2 regions of the Azospirillum terrae genome follow, and region 1 is predicted to be linked to the other one. Evidence: riboswitches for the same ligand, from Rfam matches in the RefSeq annotation. Region 1 holds a riboswitch; the other holds the start of a gene.
The links. A riboswitch is a leader RNA that binds a small molecule or an ion and turns the genes downstream of it on or off. The one in region 1 is predicted to bind thiamine pyrophosphate.
Positions count from the first base shown of each region.

Region 2: another riboswitch for thiamine pyrophosphate. It lies ahead of ACSVDD_RS02200 (ABC transporter ATP-binding protein); the one in region 1 lies ahead of ACSVDD_RS17555 (ABC transporter substrate-binding protein).

Region 1 covers NZ_JBPXMR010000006.1:187,762-194,735, forward strand. Annotated here, with positions in the region: gene ACSVDD_RS17535 (hypothetical protein) at 1-37, opposite strand, end outside; gene ACSVDD_RS17540 (ABC transporter ATP-binding protein) at 70-798, opposite strand; gene ACSVDD_RS17545 (branched-chain amino acid ABC transporter ATP-binding protein/permease) at 795-2,480, opposite strand; gene ACSVDD_RS17550 (branched-chain amino acid ABC transporter permease) at 2,473-3,357, opposite strand; gene ACSVDD_RS17555 (ABC transporter substrate-binding protein) at 3,354-4,469, opposite strand; TPP riboswitch at 4,511-4,610, opposite strand; gene ACSVDD_RS17560 (DMT family transporter) at 4,640-5,506, opposite strand; gene deoA (thymidine phosphorylase) at 5,514-6,827, opposite strand; gene deoC (deoxyribose-phosphate aldolase) at 6,834-6,974, opposite strand, start outside.
Region 2 covers NZ_JBPXMR010000001.1:474,715-481,688, forward strand. Annotated here, with positions in the region: gene ACSVDD_RS02170 (efflux RND transporter periplasmic adaptor subunit) at 1-217, opposite strand, end outside; gene ACSVDD_RS02175 (DUF192 domain-containing protein) at 292-768, opposite strand; gene ACSVDD_RS02180 (hypothetical protein) at 839-1,387, opposite strand; gene ACSVDD_RS02185 (hypothetical protein) at 1,384-1,983, opposite strand; gene ACSVDD_RS02190 (acetoin utilization protein AcuC) at 2,141-3,250, opposite strand; gene ACSVDD_RS02195 (DUF1194 domain-containing protein) at 3,345-4,100, shown strand; TPP riboswitch at 4,107-4,214, shown strand; gene ACSVDD_RS02200 (ABC transporter ATP-binding protein) at 4,207-4,968, shown strand; gene ACSVDD_RS02205 (ABC transporter permease) at 4,965-5,726, shown strand; gene ACSVDD_RS02210 (ABC transporter substrate-binding protein) at 5,731-6,672, shown strand; gene ACSVDD_RS02215 (universal stress protein) at 6,747-6,974, shown strand, end outside.

The sequences.
Region 1 (6,974 bases):
CGGCCAGCAGGGCGAGGATCGGGGCTTTGACGGTCATCGGGCAAGTCCGTGGGAAAGGCGCCGCGGACCCTATCGGCCCGCTCCGCCATCGGCAAGGGGATCGCCCAGAAAAGCGGCGCGGAGCGCATCCGGCGGCAAGGTGTCGGCCGGCCCCTCGAACAGGACGGAACCGAGGCGCAGCAGCACCGCCCGCCGGCCAACGGCGAGCGCGCGGGCGGTGCTCTGCTCGGCGATCAGGATTGCGGTGCCGGCCTCCGCGATGGCGCGCACGGCGGCGAACATGTCGCCGGCCAGCTTGGGCGACAGGCCGAGCGACGGCTCGTCCAGCAGCAGCAGGCGCGGCGCGCCCATCAATGCCCGGCCGATGGCGAGCATCTGCTGCTGCCCGCCGGACAACCGCCACGCCCGCTCGGCCGACTTGGCGCGGAGTTGCGGGAACAGGGTGAAGACGCGCTCCAGCGCCGCGCGGCGCGGGGCGGCAGGGGCGAAGCTGGCGACTTCCAGATTGTCGCGCACGCTCATGCCGGGGAAGACGCGCCGGCCCTCCGGCACATAGCCCAGGCCGAGGCGCACGCGCCGCTCGGGCGGCAGGCCGGTCAGGTCCACGCCGTCGAAGGTCACCCGCCCGGTGGACGGCACGAGGCCGAGCACCGCCTTGAGCAGCGTCGATTTGCCGGCCCCGTTGGCGCCCAGCAGCGCCACGGCCTCTCCGGGGGCCAGCGTCAGGGTGACGCCGTGCAACGCCGTGGAGCCGCCGTAACCAGCGGACAGAGCGTCGATGCGCAGAAGGTCGGTCATGCGGGTGAACCAAGATAGGCGGCGACCACCGCGGGGTCGTGCGGCACGCCGGCCGGGTCGCCGTCGTACAGCACCCGCCCCTGGTCGAGCCCCAGCACGCGGTCGGCCAGCGGCAGCAGGAAGCCCATGTCGTGCTCGACCACCAGCACGGCGACGCCCTCCCCCGCCACGGCGCGCAGGTGGCCGGCCAGTTCCGCCTTTTCGGCGTCGGTCAGCCCGGCGGCGGGCTCGTCGAGCAGCAGCACCAGGGGTTGGCGGGCGAGCGCGCGGGCCAGTTCGACGCGGCGGCGCAGGCCGGCTGGAAGACCGCCGCAACGGTCCTGCGCCTTGTTCGCCACGTCCAGACGGGCCAGCACGGACAGGGCGTGGGCCTCGGCCGCGGTTGCCGAGGAATCGCGCTCCAGCCGGGCGGCGGCGACCGCTTCGAGGACGGCCGACTCCTCCGGCAAGCCGGCGGACTGGAAGGTGCGCGCAACGCCGGCCCGCGCGATGCGGTCGGGACGGGCGCCGGCCAGTGGATGCCCCAGAAGATCGATGCGGCCGGCGTCGGGGCGCTCCAGACCGCTCACGAGGTTGATCAGCGTCGTCTTGCCGGAGCCGTTGGGGCCGATCAGGCCGGTGATGCGGGCGGACTCCAGCGTGAACGACACGCCGTCCACCGCCCGCACGCCGCCGAACGCCTTCTCCAGTCCCTCGACGCGCAGCACCGGACCATGCGTGACGGGGCGTGCCGGCAGCGGTGCCGGCGGAGGCAGGGACCGGGGCTTGGCGGGCAGCAGGCGGTCGAGCAGGCCGGTCAACCCGTGCGGCGCCAGGATGATGGCGGCCAACAGGGCGGCGCCATAGAGGATCAGGTAGCTGCGTTCCAGAAAACGGAACCATTCCGGCAGGTGGATCAGCAGCAAGGCGCCGAGCACCGCGCCGGCCACCCGGCCGCGGCCGCCGACCACGGATATCGTCAGGATCGACACCATGACGGGGAATTCCAGCACCTCCGGCGAGACGACGCGCTGCGTGTGCACCGACAATGCCCCGGCGGCTCCGGCGTAGAGCGCGCTGAACGCGAACGCCTGCATGCGCAGCCGCCCAACGTCGAGGCCGAGCGTCGCCGCGGCCAGCGGGTCGTCGCGCAGCAGAATCAGCGCCCGGCCCCAGCGCCCGCGCGCCAGCCGCCACGCCAGCAGTCCGCCCAGGGTCACGAAACCCCACACCACGGCGGCCAGCGGCAGGCCGCGCGGCACGTCCATGCCGAACGCCGCGACGCCCGGTACGCCGGGCAAGCCGTTCGCTCCGCCGGTGATGTCCGGCGCGTTGATCGCCAGCAGCAGGACCACCTGAGCGATGCCCAGCGTCGCCAACGCAAAGTAGTGCGATTCCAGCCGCAGCACCGGCAGCCCGACCAGCAGCGCCAGCAGCACCGGCAGCGCCAGTGACACCGGGAACGTCGCCGGGAAGCTCCAGCCCAACTGGCTGCCGAGAATGCCCGTGGCGTACGCCCCCACCCCGAAGAAGGCGCCGTGCGCCAGCGACAGGGCGCCGGACAGCCCGAACACCACCTGGAAGCCGATCGCCGCCAACGCGTACACCCCCGCCACGGTCAGCACGCGCAGGCCATAAGGGGAGGCGTACAGCAACGCGTACACCAGCAGCGCCAGGGCGGCGAGTGCCAGCGCGTTACGCACGGCGCCGGGCCGCCTCGCCGAACAGGCCCTGCGGGCGGGCGACCAGGATGAGCAGCAGCGTCGCGTACAGCGCTCCCAGCGCCACCGGGTAGGACAGCACGGACGACACGCCGACCTCGAACAGCGCGATCAGCAGCGCCCCCACCACCGCGCCGGGCACCGAGCCCCAGCCGCCGATGGTCACGGCGATGTACGCCTTGAGGATCAGGTCGCCGCCGGCACTGGGCGTCACGAAGAACTGGTTGGCAAGCAGCAGCCCCGCCGCCCCGGCGTACGCCGTGCCCAGCGCGAAGGTCGCCAGGATCATGGCGGTGACGGGGATGCCACAGGCGCGCGCCATCTCCGGGTCTTGTGCCGTGGCGCGCAGGCGGCGGCCGAACTGCGTGCGGGCGAACACCCACTGCTGGGCGCCGATGAGCAGCGCCGCGACGGCGACGATGGCGAGCGACTGCACGGACACCACCAACCCACCGAGAGCGACCGTGCCGCCCGACAGCAGCGGCGGGGCGGCGCGCGGCTCGCCGCCGAACAGCGCGTTGGCGCCGTTTTGCAGGATGATGCCGACCGCGATGGTGCTGATGAACACCGACACCGGCGGCCGGCCGCGCAGCGGCAGATAGGCGAGCAGCGACACCAGGAGGCCCAGGGCGGCCATCAGCACCAGCACCAGCGGCAGCAGCGCCAAGCCCGGCGCCGGCCAAAGGGAGGCGAGATGCGGGGCCAGCGCCACGGCCAGCATGCCGCCGGCCATGACCAGATCGCCGTGCGCGAAGTTGACCGCCCCCGTGGCGTTCAGCACCAGCACGAACCCCAACGCCACCAGCGCGTAGGCGGCGCCGAGCGCCACGCCGTTGACGAGGAGTTGCAGGACCGTCACTTCACCACGCCCGTCACGTTGTCGTAGCGCTTGACGAGCTTCGGCACACGCGACGCGCCGTCGTAGCAGACGATGACCGCGGAGTGCGCCATGTTGCCCTTGCCGTCCGAGGCGTACGTCATGGCGAGGCCCTTGTACGCGCCCTTGGACAGCGCGTCGCGCACCTGCTCCGGCGTCCGCGCGCCTTTGGCCGCCGCGTCCAGCACCATCTTGACGCCGTCGTACTGGCCGAGCGCGAAGGCGTCCGGCTCGGCGTTGAAGGCGCGGCGGTAGGCGGCGGTGAACGCCTCCACTTCGGGAGAACCGCCGGACACCGGCGAAGCCGCGGTTTCGGCGCACACGCCTTTCAGCTCGGCGGGCTCCAGCAGCGCCGCGGTGCTCGGCTGGTGCATGGCGGAGCCGGCGACGATGGGGATGGTCACGCCGTGCGCCGCCGCCTGGCGGATGAACAGCGCGGTGGGCGCGGAGTGCAGGTGCAGCACCAGCACGTCGGGGTTGGCGGCCAGCGCCTTGGCGATCACCGGCAGCAGGTCCTTGGCCGAGGTGTCCACCCCCTCCTCGAACACCGGGGTGGCGCCCAGCGCCTTGAAGCGCTCCAGCAGATGCGCCTTGCCGCCCTGACCGTAGGCCGTGGTCTGGTAGATCACCGCGGGGCGCTTCTTGCCCAGTTCCTCCACCACATAGCGGGCGTGCGCCGCCTTGGTCACGGCGTCGCCGGGGAAGAAGCGGAAGACCCAGGGGTTGCCCTGCTCGGTGATCGCCGCGGTGCCCGACACGGTGACCAGCGGCAGCTTGTAATCCTTCGCCAGCGGCAGCATCGCCAGCATCTGCGTGCCGAGCATGGAGGCCACCACCGCCGTCACCGGCTTGCCGGCGGCGCGCTCCAGCGCGGTCACCGCGGCTTCGGGGGAGGTGCCGGTGTCGACCACCTCGGACGTCACGGGCAGGCCGGCGGGGGCCTCCTTGAGCGCCAGCAGCGCGCCGTTGCGCTGGCTGGTGCCCTCCAGCGACAGGAAACCGGTCAGGGGGACCAGCACCGGCACGTTCAGGGAATCGGCGAGCGCGGGGGGCGCCAGCAGAATCGACAGGATGGGAATCGCAAACCGCCGCATGGATGTCCTCCTCGCCGGCGGGGAAACGCCGTACGAGGGCGGGCCTCGGACGGTCGGCTCCCTTCGCTGGCATGACCCAGATCAGGTTCGATGGGTAGTTTCTCAGCCTGTCCCGACGGACAGGCACCCCAGCCGTACGAGCGCGAGAATCGGCAAGCCCGACCGCCTTGTCAAGCTTGCCTCTTTCTGGCGCGGGTCTCGGCGCGCAGCACGTACAGGCCGCTGGCGATGACGATACCGGCGCCGAGCGCCAGCGACGGGTCCGGCGCGTCGCCGAAGATGACCGCGCCGTACAGCACGCCCCAGAGCATCTGCGTGTACTGGAACGGCGCCACCACCGCCCCCGGCGCCATGCGGAAGGCCGAGAGCAGGCAGAGCAGCGCCGTGCCGCCGATCAGCCCGGTCGCCGCCATCAGCGGCAGGTCGGCGAGCCGGGGCGTCACCCAGACGGTGGGCTGCCAGGGCGCCAGCATCGTCGCGGTGAGCAGGTTGCCGTAGAACGGCCAGGAGGGTGCGGTCTCCGCGGTGCCCAGCCGGCGGACGATCAGCGCCGACAGCGCGAAGCACACCGCGCTGACCAGGGCGCCCAGCGCGCCGACGTTCACCACCGCTTGCGTGGGGCGCAGCATGACCAGCACGCCGGTGAAGCCGAGCAGCACCGCCGCCCAGCGCCGCGACCCGACCCGCTCGCCCAGCAGCGGCCCGGACAACGCGGTGATGATGAGGGGCGAGGAGAACAGGATGGCGTAGACGTCGGCCAAGGGCATGCGCTGGAAGGCGAAGAACGCCCCCAGTCCGGCGGCGGAGCCGGTCAGCCCGCGCACGAGCTGGAGGCTCGGCCGCCGCGTCGCCAGCATCCGCGGCCCGCCGCGCGCCAGCGCGAAGCCGGCGATGGGGATCAGCGAGAAGCACGCGTTGAAGAACATCGCCTGCACCAGCGGGTAGGTGCCGGTGAGATGCTTCATCAGGCTGTCAACGACGGAGAACAACGCGAACGCGGTGACGATGAGTGCGATACCGCGGAGGTTGAAGTTCATACCGTCGTCAGATCCTCATGGCCACCAGCGGGCCGGGCTCCGGGGCGGTGTCGGCGATGGTGAAAGCCTCCAGCAGCGCGGCGGCGGCGCGCTCCGCGTCGGCGGTGCTGCGGGCGTGCACGACGGCCAGCGGGCGCTGCGAATCCACCACCTCGCCGAGGCCGGCGACGGCGTCCAGGCCGACCGCCGGGTCCACCAGATCGGTCACCTTGGCGCGCCCGCCGCCGAGCGCCACCACGGCGATGCCGACCGCGCGCGTGTCGATGGCCGCCACCACGCCGGAGCGCGGCGCGTGCACCGCCAGCCGCACGGGGGCGGACGCGAGGTGCTTGTCCGGCGCCTCCAGCAGATCGGCGGGGCCGCCCAGCGTCCGCACCATGCGGGCGAAGCGCTCGGCGGCGGCACCGCTGCGGATCGCCGCGTCAAAACGGCGGCGGCCATCGGCCACGTCCGTCGCCAGCTCGCCCACGACCAGCAGCTCCGCCGTCAGCTCCGCCGTCACGTCATAGAGCCGCGGGTCGGTGGGCTCGCCGCGCAGGAAGGCCAGCGATTCGCGCACCTCCAGCGCGTTGCCGGCGGTGCGGCCGAGCACCTGGTTCATGTCGGTCAGCAGCGCGCGGGCCACCAACTCGGCGCCGGTCGCCACGGTGACGATGCTCTCGCCCAGGGCCTCGGCGGCGTCCAGCGTGGTCATGAAGGCGCCCGAGCCGAATTTCACGTCCATGACCAAGCCATCCAGCCCGGCGGCCAATTTCTTGGACAGGATCGACGCGGTGATGAGGTCGAGCGATTCCACCGTCGCCGTCACGTCGCGCACCGAATAGAGCCGGCGGTCGGCCGGGGCCACGTCGTCGGTGGCGCCGACGATGGCGCAGCCGACCTCCCGAACCACGCGTTGCAGCGTCGCCACGTCGGGTTTGGCCGTGTAGCCGGGGATGCTCTCGCACTTGTCCAGCGTGCCGCCGGTGTGGCCAAGGCCGCGCCCGGAAACCATCGGCACGAAGCCGCCGCACACCGCCACGACCGGCGCCAGGATCAGGCTGACCTTGTCGCCGACGCCGCCGGTGGAGTGCTTGTCCAGCACCGGGCCGGGCAGCCCGAGCGGCTTCCAGTCCAGCACCCGGCCGGACCGCGTCATGGCGCGGGTCAGCGCCACCCGCTCGCCCAGGTCCATACCGCGGAAGAACACCGCCATGGCGAAGGCGGCGGCCTGCCCTTCGGTGACCGAACCGTCGGTGATGCCCTGCACGAAGGCGCCGATCTCCCCGGCGGTGAGCGGCTGGCCGTCCCGCTTCTTGCGAATGATCTCCTGCGGGAGCATCGACGCTCAGTACCCCTCGACCGTAGCCTTGTCGGCGGGTGCCTCGCCCAGCTCGGCCAGCAGCGAGTCGAGCAGGCCCGAGGCGCCGAAACGGAAATTCTTCGGCTTGGCCCAGCCCTTGCCCATCAGCGCGTCGGCGAGGTGCAG
Region 2 (6,974 bases), on a different contig from region 1:
GCTCGGCGATGTTGCCGGACAGTTGCGAGCTGACCTCGACCGTCACCACGGCGCTCATCTTGCCGGTGGCGGTGATGGCGCTGACCAGCGATCCGCGCTCCACCTTGGCAAGCCGATAGGCGGCCGGCGGCTCCGCCGCGCCGAACCAGCCATAGGCCGCCGTCCCCGCCGTCACCAGCAGAAGAACCACCAGAACCGTGAAAAACCGCCGCTTCATCGAACCATCGCACTCCGCGCATCGCCGCACGGAGGTATAGGCCGCAAATGCGGCAAACCGGCGGCTGCGTTAACCTATTTGGTGCCGCCGACCGATGGATGCACCACCCGATCGCCGGGACGGATGCCGAGGCGGGCGCTCATGCCGCCGTTGATCTCCAGGATCGCCTTCACCGGTGCGGCGGAGCGGATGGCGTCCAGCGACTGCGGCACGGCGCGCTCGTGGATGTTCACGATTCGCCCATCCGCGGCGATGAACAGCATGTCGAGCGGGATCAGCGTGTTCTTCATCCAGAACGCCGCCGGCTGCACCTGATCGTATATGAACAGCATGCCGGCGTCCGGTTCCATCTTCTCGCGGAACATCAGGCCCTGCGCCTGCTGGCCGGGCGTCAGCGCCACCTCGATGTCGAAGCGGAAGCGCCCGCCGGCCGCCGTCTCCACCGTCAGCGAGGAGCGCTGGAACTGCTCCAGCGCGTTCGCCGGTCCGGGCGCCGCAGCCAGGAAGACGGAGAAGCAGAGGACGAAGCGGCTCAAGAGGCGTCCGATCATCGTTAGGAACCATTCCAGGGGAATCCAGTGCGGGCGACCTTGCCCGCGCGGCGCCGCGCTGTCCAGCGCCTTACGACGTCTTCCGGCCGCTCGGGTACAGGTCTTCCTTCACCGGGGTCACGCTGCGGATCGCATAGCCCGGCCGCGCGCTGAAGCGGCGCAGCGCGCGTTCGGAGGCGTCGCGGTCGGTCTCCGCCCACACCAGATACTCGCGACCGCGCGCCCACTCCGCAGCCAGGGGGTGGCTGGCGTCCACTTCGCGGATCTGGGCGTTGGACACGCTCACCAGCCACTCCTTGTCGCCGGGATTGCGGCGGTCGCTGAGGATCAGCAGGCGCGGACGGCGTTTGCCCTGTTCCTCGCTCAGTTTCTGCTGCACCTCGGCCTGCTTCTTGCGCAACGCCATCATCTCGTTCAACAGGCCGTCGGTTTCCTTGTTGGCGTTTTCCTCCTCGCGCTGGAGGCGCTTGAGGGTGGATTCCAGTTTGGAGATCGACTCGCGCGCCGCCTTCACGCGGTTGCGCGACTGCCCGACGATGGCCTCCAGCGCCATCAGCGTGTTGCCCAGCCACGCGGCCAGCGCGATGATGATCAGGACGATCAGGAAATTCAGCATCATTGCGAGGCCGCCTTGGCTTCCGCCTGCGCTCTCGCCTGCGCTTCGGCGACCATCTTTTCGGACGCGCTGCCGCCCTTTTGGAAGCTTTTCTGGAAGCCGAGCTTGAAGGGGAACGCGGTCTCGACCAGCTGCTTGGCGTCCTCGAAGCTGGTCGCCCACACCTCGGCCACGTTGTTGTAGCGCCAGATCGGGTTGGCCTGCGCCCGCTCGCCGTTGGCGCGGGCCTGCGCCGCCGCCGCCTCGCGCGATATGTTCACCGTGTATTTGGACGCGTGGGCCGCCGGTTCGCCCACCTCGTGCACGAACAGCGGCGGCTGGTCGGCCAGATCGGTGATGGCCTTCTCCATCTTGCGGATATCGCTTTCCAGCCGGTGCTTCTCGGAGGATTGCTGGTTGCGCCGCGCCACCGAGGCGTTGACGCGGTCCTGCAGGTCGTGCGCTTCAGAATGCAGGACGTAAATGCGGTTTTCGATCTGCTCGAGGCCAGCCGTGCGTTCCAGCATGCCCGGCAGGAAATCCTTCATCATCGCGGCCACCGGGAGCGCCGCCAGCATGATCGCGGCAATGGCGATCAAAAGCAGGGTCGTGTTCGACATATCCCGGACCGCGCGCTCCGTCAAAGTCCCGCACCATAGCGTGACGCATTTGTGCACTTCACGGAAGATAATGCCGATATTTAATCAAGGTCAACTCGCTGCGCTGCGATTTCGGACTGTTCAGTGAATAATCGAATGTCATTTTTGGAATACGACATTATGGCTCCAGTGTCAGAGAGGCGACACGGCGCACTTCCTCGCGCACGGGTCCCGGCCGCGGCACGTCGACCAGCGTGGTGAACCAGTGCTCCGGCGGGTTGCGACCGGCGCCACGGTGCCAGGTCAGGGCGCGCAGCACGGACTCCGCGGCGTGCGTCGGAGGCGCCATGGGGTCGAACCCGTTCAGCACCGCCCAAATGCCGGCCCAGCAACGCCCGACCGACCACGGGTTGTACCCGCCGCCGCCCACCACCAGCACCCGCGGTGCCAGCCCGACCAGCGCCCCCACGGCCCGCCAGAGCGCACCGTTGGACAGTTCCAGCTTGCTCAACGGATCGTCGGCCAAGGCGTCGGCGCCGCTCTGCACCACAACCACCTCAGGCCGGAACCGGTGGCCAAGTGGCAGGATCGCCGTTTCCACCAAATGGTCCAGTTCGCTGTCGTTGAACCCCTTGGGCACCGGCAGGTTGCGTACATTCGCTCCGGCGCGCTCCTCCGCGCTGCCGGTGAAGGGCCAGCGCCCGCGCTCGTGCACGGACAGCGTCAGCACCCGGTCGTCGCCGGCGAACGCCTCCTCGACGCCGTCGCCGTGGTGGGCATCGAGATCGACGTAATAGACGCGCTCCACACCGGCATCGAGCAGTTCCAGGATCGCCAGCACCGGCGCGTTCAGATAGCAGAACCCGCTGGCCCGGCCGGGCCGAGCATGGTGGGTGCCGCTGGCCGGGCTGTAGACGATGCCGGGCTCCTCCAGCAGCAGGCGTGCCGCCTGGATGCCCGCCCCGGCGCCGGTGGCCGGACGCCGGTACATCTCCGGGAAGATGGGGTTCTCCAACTTGCCGAGGTTGTGGCGTGCCGCCGTATCGGCATCGACGCGTTGCTCTGCCTCGGCGCGGGCCAGGGCTGCGATGTAGTCGCGGTGGTGGAAGCGCGCCAGCGCGTCCGGCGTGGCCGGTGGGGTTTCGATGTAGGACTCCATGTCCAGCCAGCCCATCGCCCGGCTGAGGTCGAAGGTCGTCGAGACGCGCGGGATGGCAAGCGGGTGCTTCGGGCCGTAACTCGACCCGCGATAGACCTCGCTGCCAAGGAAAAGCGGACGTCGTGCCATGCCCCGTAGAGGTGGGCCGCCGCGGCGCGTCCGTCAACGCACACGCCCTGCCCTTGCCGCTGCCGAACGGCGCCCTTTCTTGTTGGGCATGCCGATGCTGCTTCGCACACTCGCCGCGCTGCTCTTGCTCCTGATCCTGGCACCGCCAGGCCGGGCGGTGGCCGGCGGCGTGCCGGTGGACCTGGAACTGGTGCTGGCGATCGACGTTTCCGGCAGCATCGACCCGGACGAGGCGGAGTTGCAGCGCCGCGGCTACGTCCAGGCGTTCCTCAACCCCAAGGTCATCGACGCCATCCGCTCCGGCCCCTACGGCCGCATTGCCGTGGTCTACATGGAGTGGGCCGGCGACCATTACCAACAGACGGTGATCGGCTGGACCCTGCTCGACAGCCGCGACGCCATCGCCGCCTTCGCCGACCGGCTTGCGGAAGCCGGCATCGGGCGGGAGCGCTGGACATCGATCAGCATGGCGCTGACCGCCGCATCCGGCCTGTTCGAAGGCAGCGCTTACGAGGGCACGCGGCGGGTGATCGACGTGTCCGGCGACGGCCCCAACAACAGCGGCCCGCCGCTGCTTCCCGTGCGCGACGCTTTGGTCGCCAAGGGCATCACCATCAATGGCCTGCCCATCGTCAACGACCGCCCGAACCCGTGGGGCGGCGAGCCGCCGCGCGACCTGGACCAGTACTACCGCAACAACGTGATCGGCGGCCCCGGCGCCTTCATCGTCGTGGCGGACGGTTTCGACGCCTTCGCGCAGGCGATCCTCACCAAGCTGCTGCTGGAAATAGCCGGCACGGACCCGTCGACCGAGCACGCCGCTTGCCCGCACTGCAACGAGTTGCCATAGTTCACGCCATTCACTGGGGGGAGCCGGCTGTCGGCTGAGAGGTCCTATGATCGGGACGACCCCTGGAACCTGATCCGGTTCGCACCGGCGTAGGGACCAGTGAGCCATGCACGCCATCGTTCAGCCGGGCGAAACCCCGGCCCCCACTTCCGTCACCATCGCCGCGGCGCGCCTGACCTACGGCGGCGCTCCGCTGTTCGAAGACCTGAACCTGCGCCTGGAACCGGCGGCGGTGACCGGGCTGCTCGGGCCGAGCGGCGTCGGCAAGACGACCCTGCTGCGCATGATCGCCGGCTTGGCCGAACCGGAGCCGCCCACCACCGTGACCGCCGGTGACGGCCAACCGCTGGCCGGCCGTGTCGCCTACATGGCGCAGCAGGATTTGCTGCTGCCGTGGTTGAGCGTGCTCGGCAACGTGTTGCTGGGCGCCAAGCTGCGCGGCGAGCGGCGCACGCCGGCCCTGCTGGACGAGGCACGCGGCCTGCTGAAGCGTGTCGGGCTGGGCGGGCGCGAGGGCGACCGGCCGGCGGCGCTGTCCGGTGGTCAGCGCCAGCGCGTGGCGCTGGCCCGCACGCTGATGGAGCGGCGCCCGGTGGTGCTGATGGACGAACCGTTCTCGGCGCTCGACGCCATCACCCGGCTGCGCTTGCAGGAGTTGGCGGCGGAATTGCTGGCCGGGCGCACGGTGCTGCTGGTCACCCACGACCCGCTGGAGGCGCTGCGCCTCGGTCACCGCGTGCACGTCATGAGCGGCGCTCCGGCCCGCATCGGCCCGGCCCTGGAGCCGCCCGGCCCGCCGCCCCGCGCCCCGGACGACCCGGCGGTGCTGGCGATGCAGGGCGAGCTGCTGCGGAGGCTGGCGTCATGAGGGCGTTGCGGGCCCTCGTCACGTTGGCCGTGCTGCTGGCGGCATGGCAGGCGCTGGTGTGGGCGACCGGGCTGCCGCGCTACATCCTGCCGAGCCCGCTGGCCGTCGCCGACGCCATGCAGCGCAACGCCGGCCTGCTGATGCAGCACGCGGCGACGACCCTGGCCGAGATCCTGACAGGCCTTGCGCTGGGCGTCGTTCTGGGCGGTGCCAGCGCCATCCTGCTGGCCAGCGTGCGCGGGGCGCGGCGCTGGCTGATGCCGTTGCTGGTGGTCAGTCAGGCCATCCCGGTGTTCGCGCTGGCGCCGCTGCTGGTGCTGTGGCTCGGCTACGGCATGGTGTCCAAGATCGCCATGGCGACCCTGGTCATCTACTTCCCGGTGACCACCGCGCTGTTCGACGGACTGCGGCGGACCGAGCCGGGCTGGCTCGACCTCGCCCGCACCATGGGCGCGTCGGGCGCATCGACGCTGTGGCACATCCGTTTGCCGGCCGCCCTGCCCGCACTGGCGTCGGGCGTGCGCGTCGCCGCCGCGGTGGCGCCCATCGGCGCGGTGATCGGCGAGTGGGTGGGCTCGTCCGCCGGCCTCGGCTATCTGATGCTGCACGCCAACGCGCGCATGCAGGTTGACCTCCTCTTCGCCGCCCTGTTCGTGCTCGGCGCGTTCGCGGTAGCGCTTTACACGGTCACGGACGCGCTGCTGAAGCGCGCGCTGCCGTGGCTTCCCGATTCCCATGCTTTCGATGAAAAGGACTGAGCCGATGAAGTTCCCGTTCGCCGCCGCGGCGCTGGCCGCCGGGCTGCTGACCTCCCTGCCCGCCGTGGCGCAGGACAAGCTGACCGTGCTGCTCGACTGGTTCCTCAACCCCGACCACGCGCCGCTGGTGGTGGCGCAGGAGAAGGGCTTCTTCAAGGAGGCCGGCCTTGAAGTGACGCTGATTGCCCCCGCCGACCCCAACGACCCGCCCAAGCTGGTGGCCGCCGGCAAGGCCGAGTTGGCGGTGTCCTACCAGCCGCAGCTTCAGGTGCAGGTCGGCGAAGGGCTGCCGCTGGTGCGCGTCGGCACGCTGGTCTCGACTCCGCTCAATTCACTGGTGGTGCTGGCGGATGGGCCGGTTAAGTCGGTGAAGGACCTGAAGGGCCGCAAGGTCGGCTTCTCGGTCGGCGGGTTCGAGGACGCGCTGCTCGGCGCCATGCTGGAAAAGGCGGGCTTGAGCATCAAGGACGTGACTCTGGTCAACGTGAATTTCTCGCTGTCGCCGTCGCTGCTGTCCGGTCAGGTCGACGCGGTGATCGGCGCCTTCCGCAACTTCGAACTCAACCAGATGGCCATCGAGAAGCACCCCGGCCGCGCCTTCTACCCCGAGGAGGAGGGCGTGCCGGCCTACGACGAGCTGATCCTGGTCGCCAACAAGGCGCAGGCGGCCGACCCGCGCTTCCCGAAGTTCCTGGCGGCCGTCGAGCGCGCCACGCTCTACATCCTCAACCACCCGGAGGAGGCGCACGCCGCCTTCACCAAGGACCGGCCGGAGCTGAACGACGAGTTGAACCGCCGCGCCTGGGCCGACACGCTGCCGCGCTTCTCGCACAGCCCGGCGGCGCTGGACGCGGCGCGCTACGCCCGCTTCGCCGAGTTCCTCAAGGCGCGCGGGCTGATCAAGCAGGCGCTGCCGGCGGACGCCTATGCGGTTACGCTGAAGTAGCCCCGTTGCCATTCGGCCTCGGCGGGCGTTACCTAGAGAGGAGCCCGCCGGGGCTGGCCAACGCGAGCGAACCGATGACCATCAAGACCATCCTGCTGCACATGGCGAACGACGACCGCCACTCCGCCCGTCTGGAGGTGGCCGTTTCGCTGGCAAAGCGCTTCGACGCGTTCGTCGAGGTGCTGTACATCGCGACCCCGGTGTCGATGCCGGCCGCCGCGACCGGCCGAGCCGCATCCTACGGCTACATCGCCGAGGCGACGGCGATTGCCCGCGAAAAGGCCGTGCAGGTCGAGCAGGAG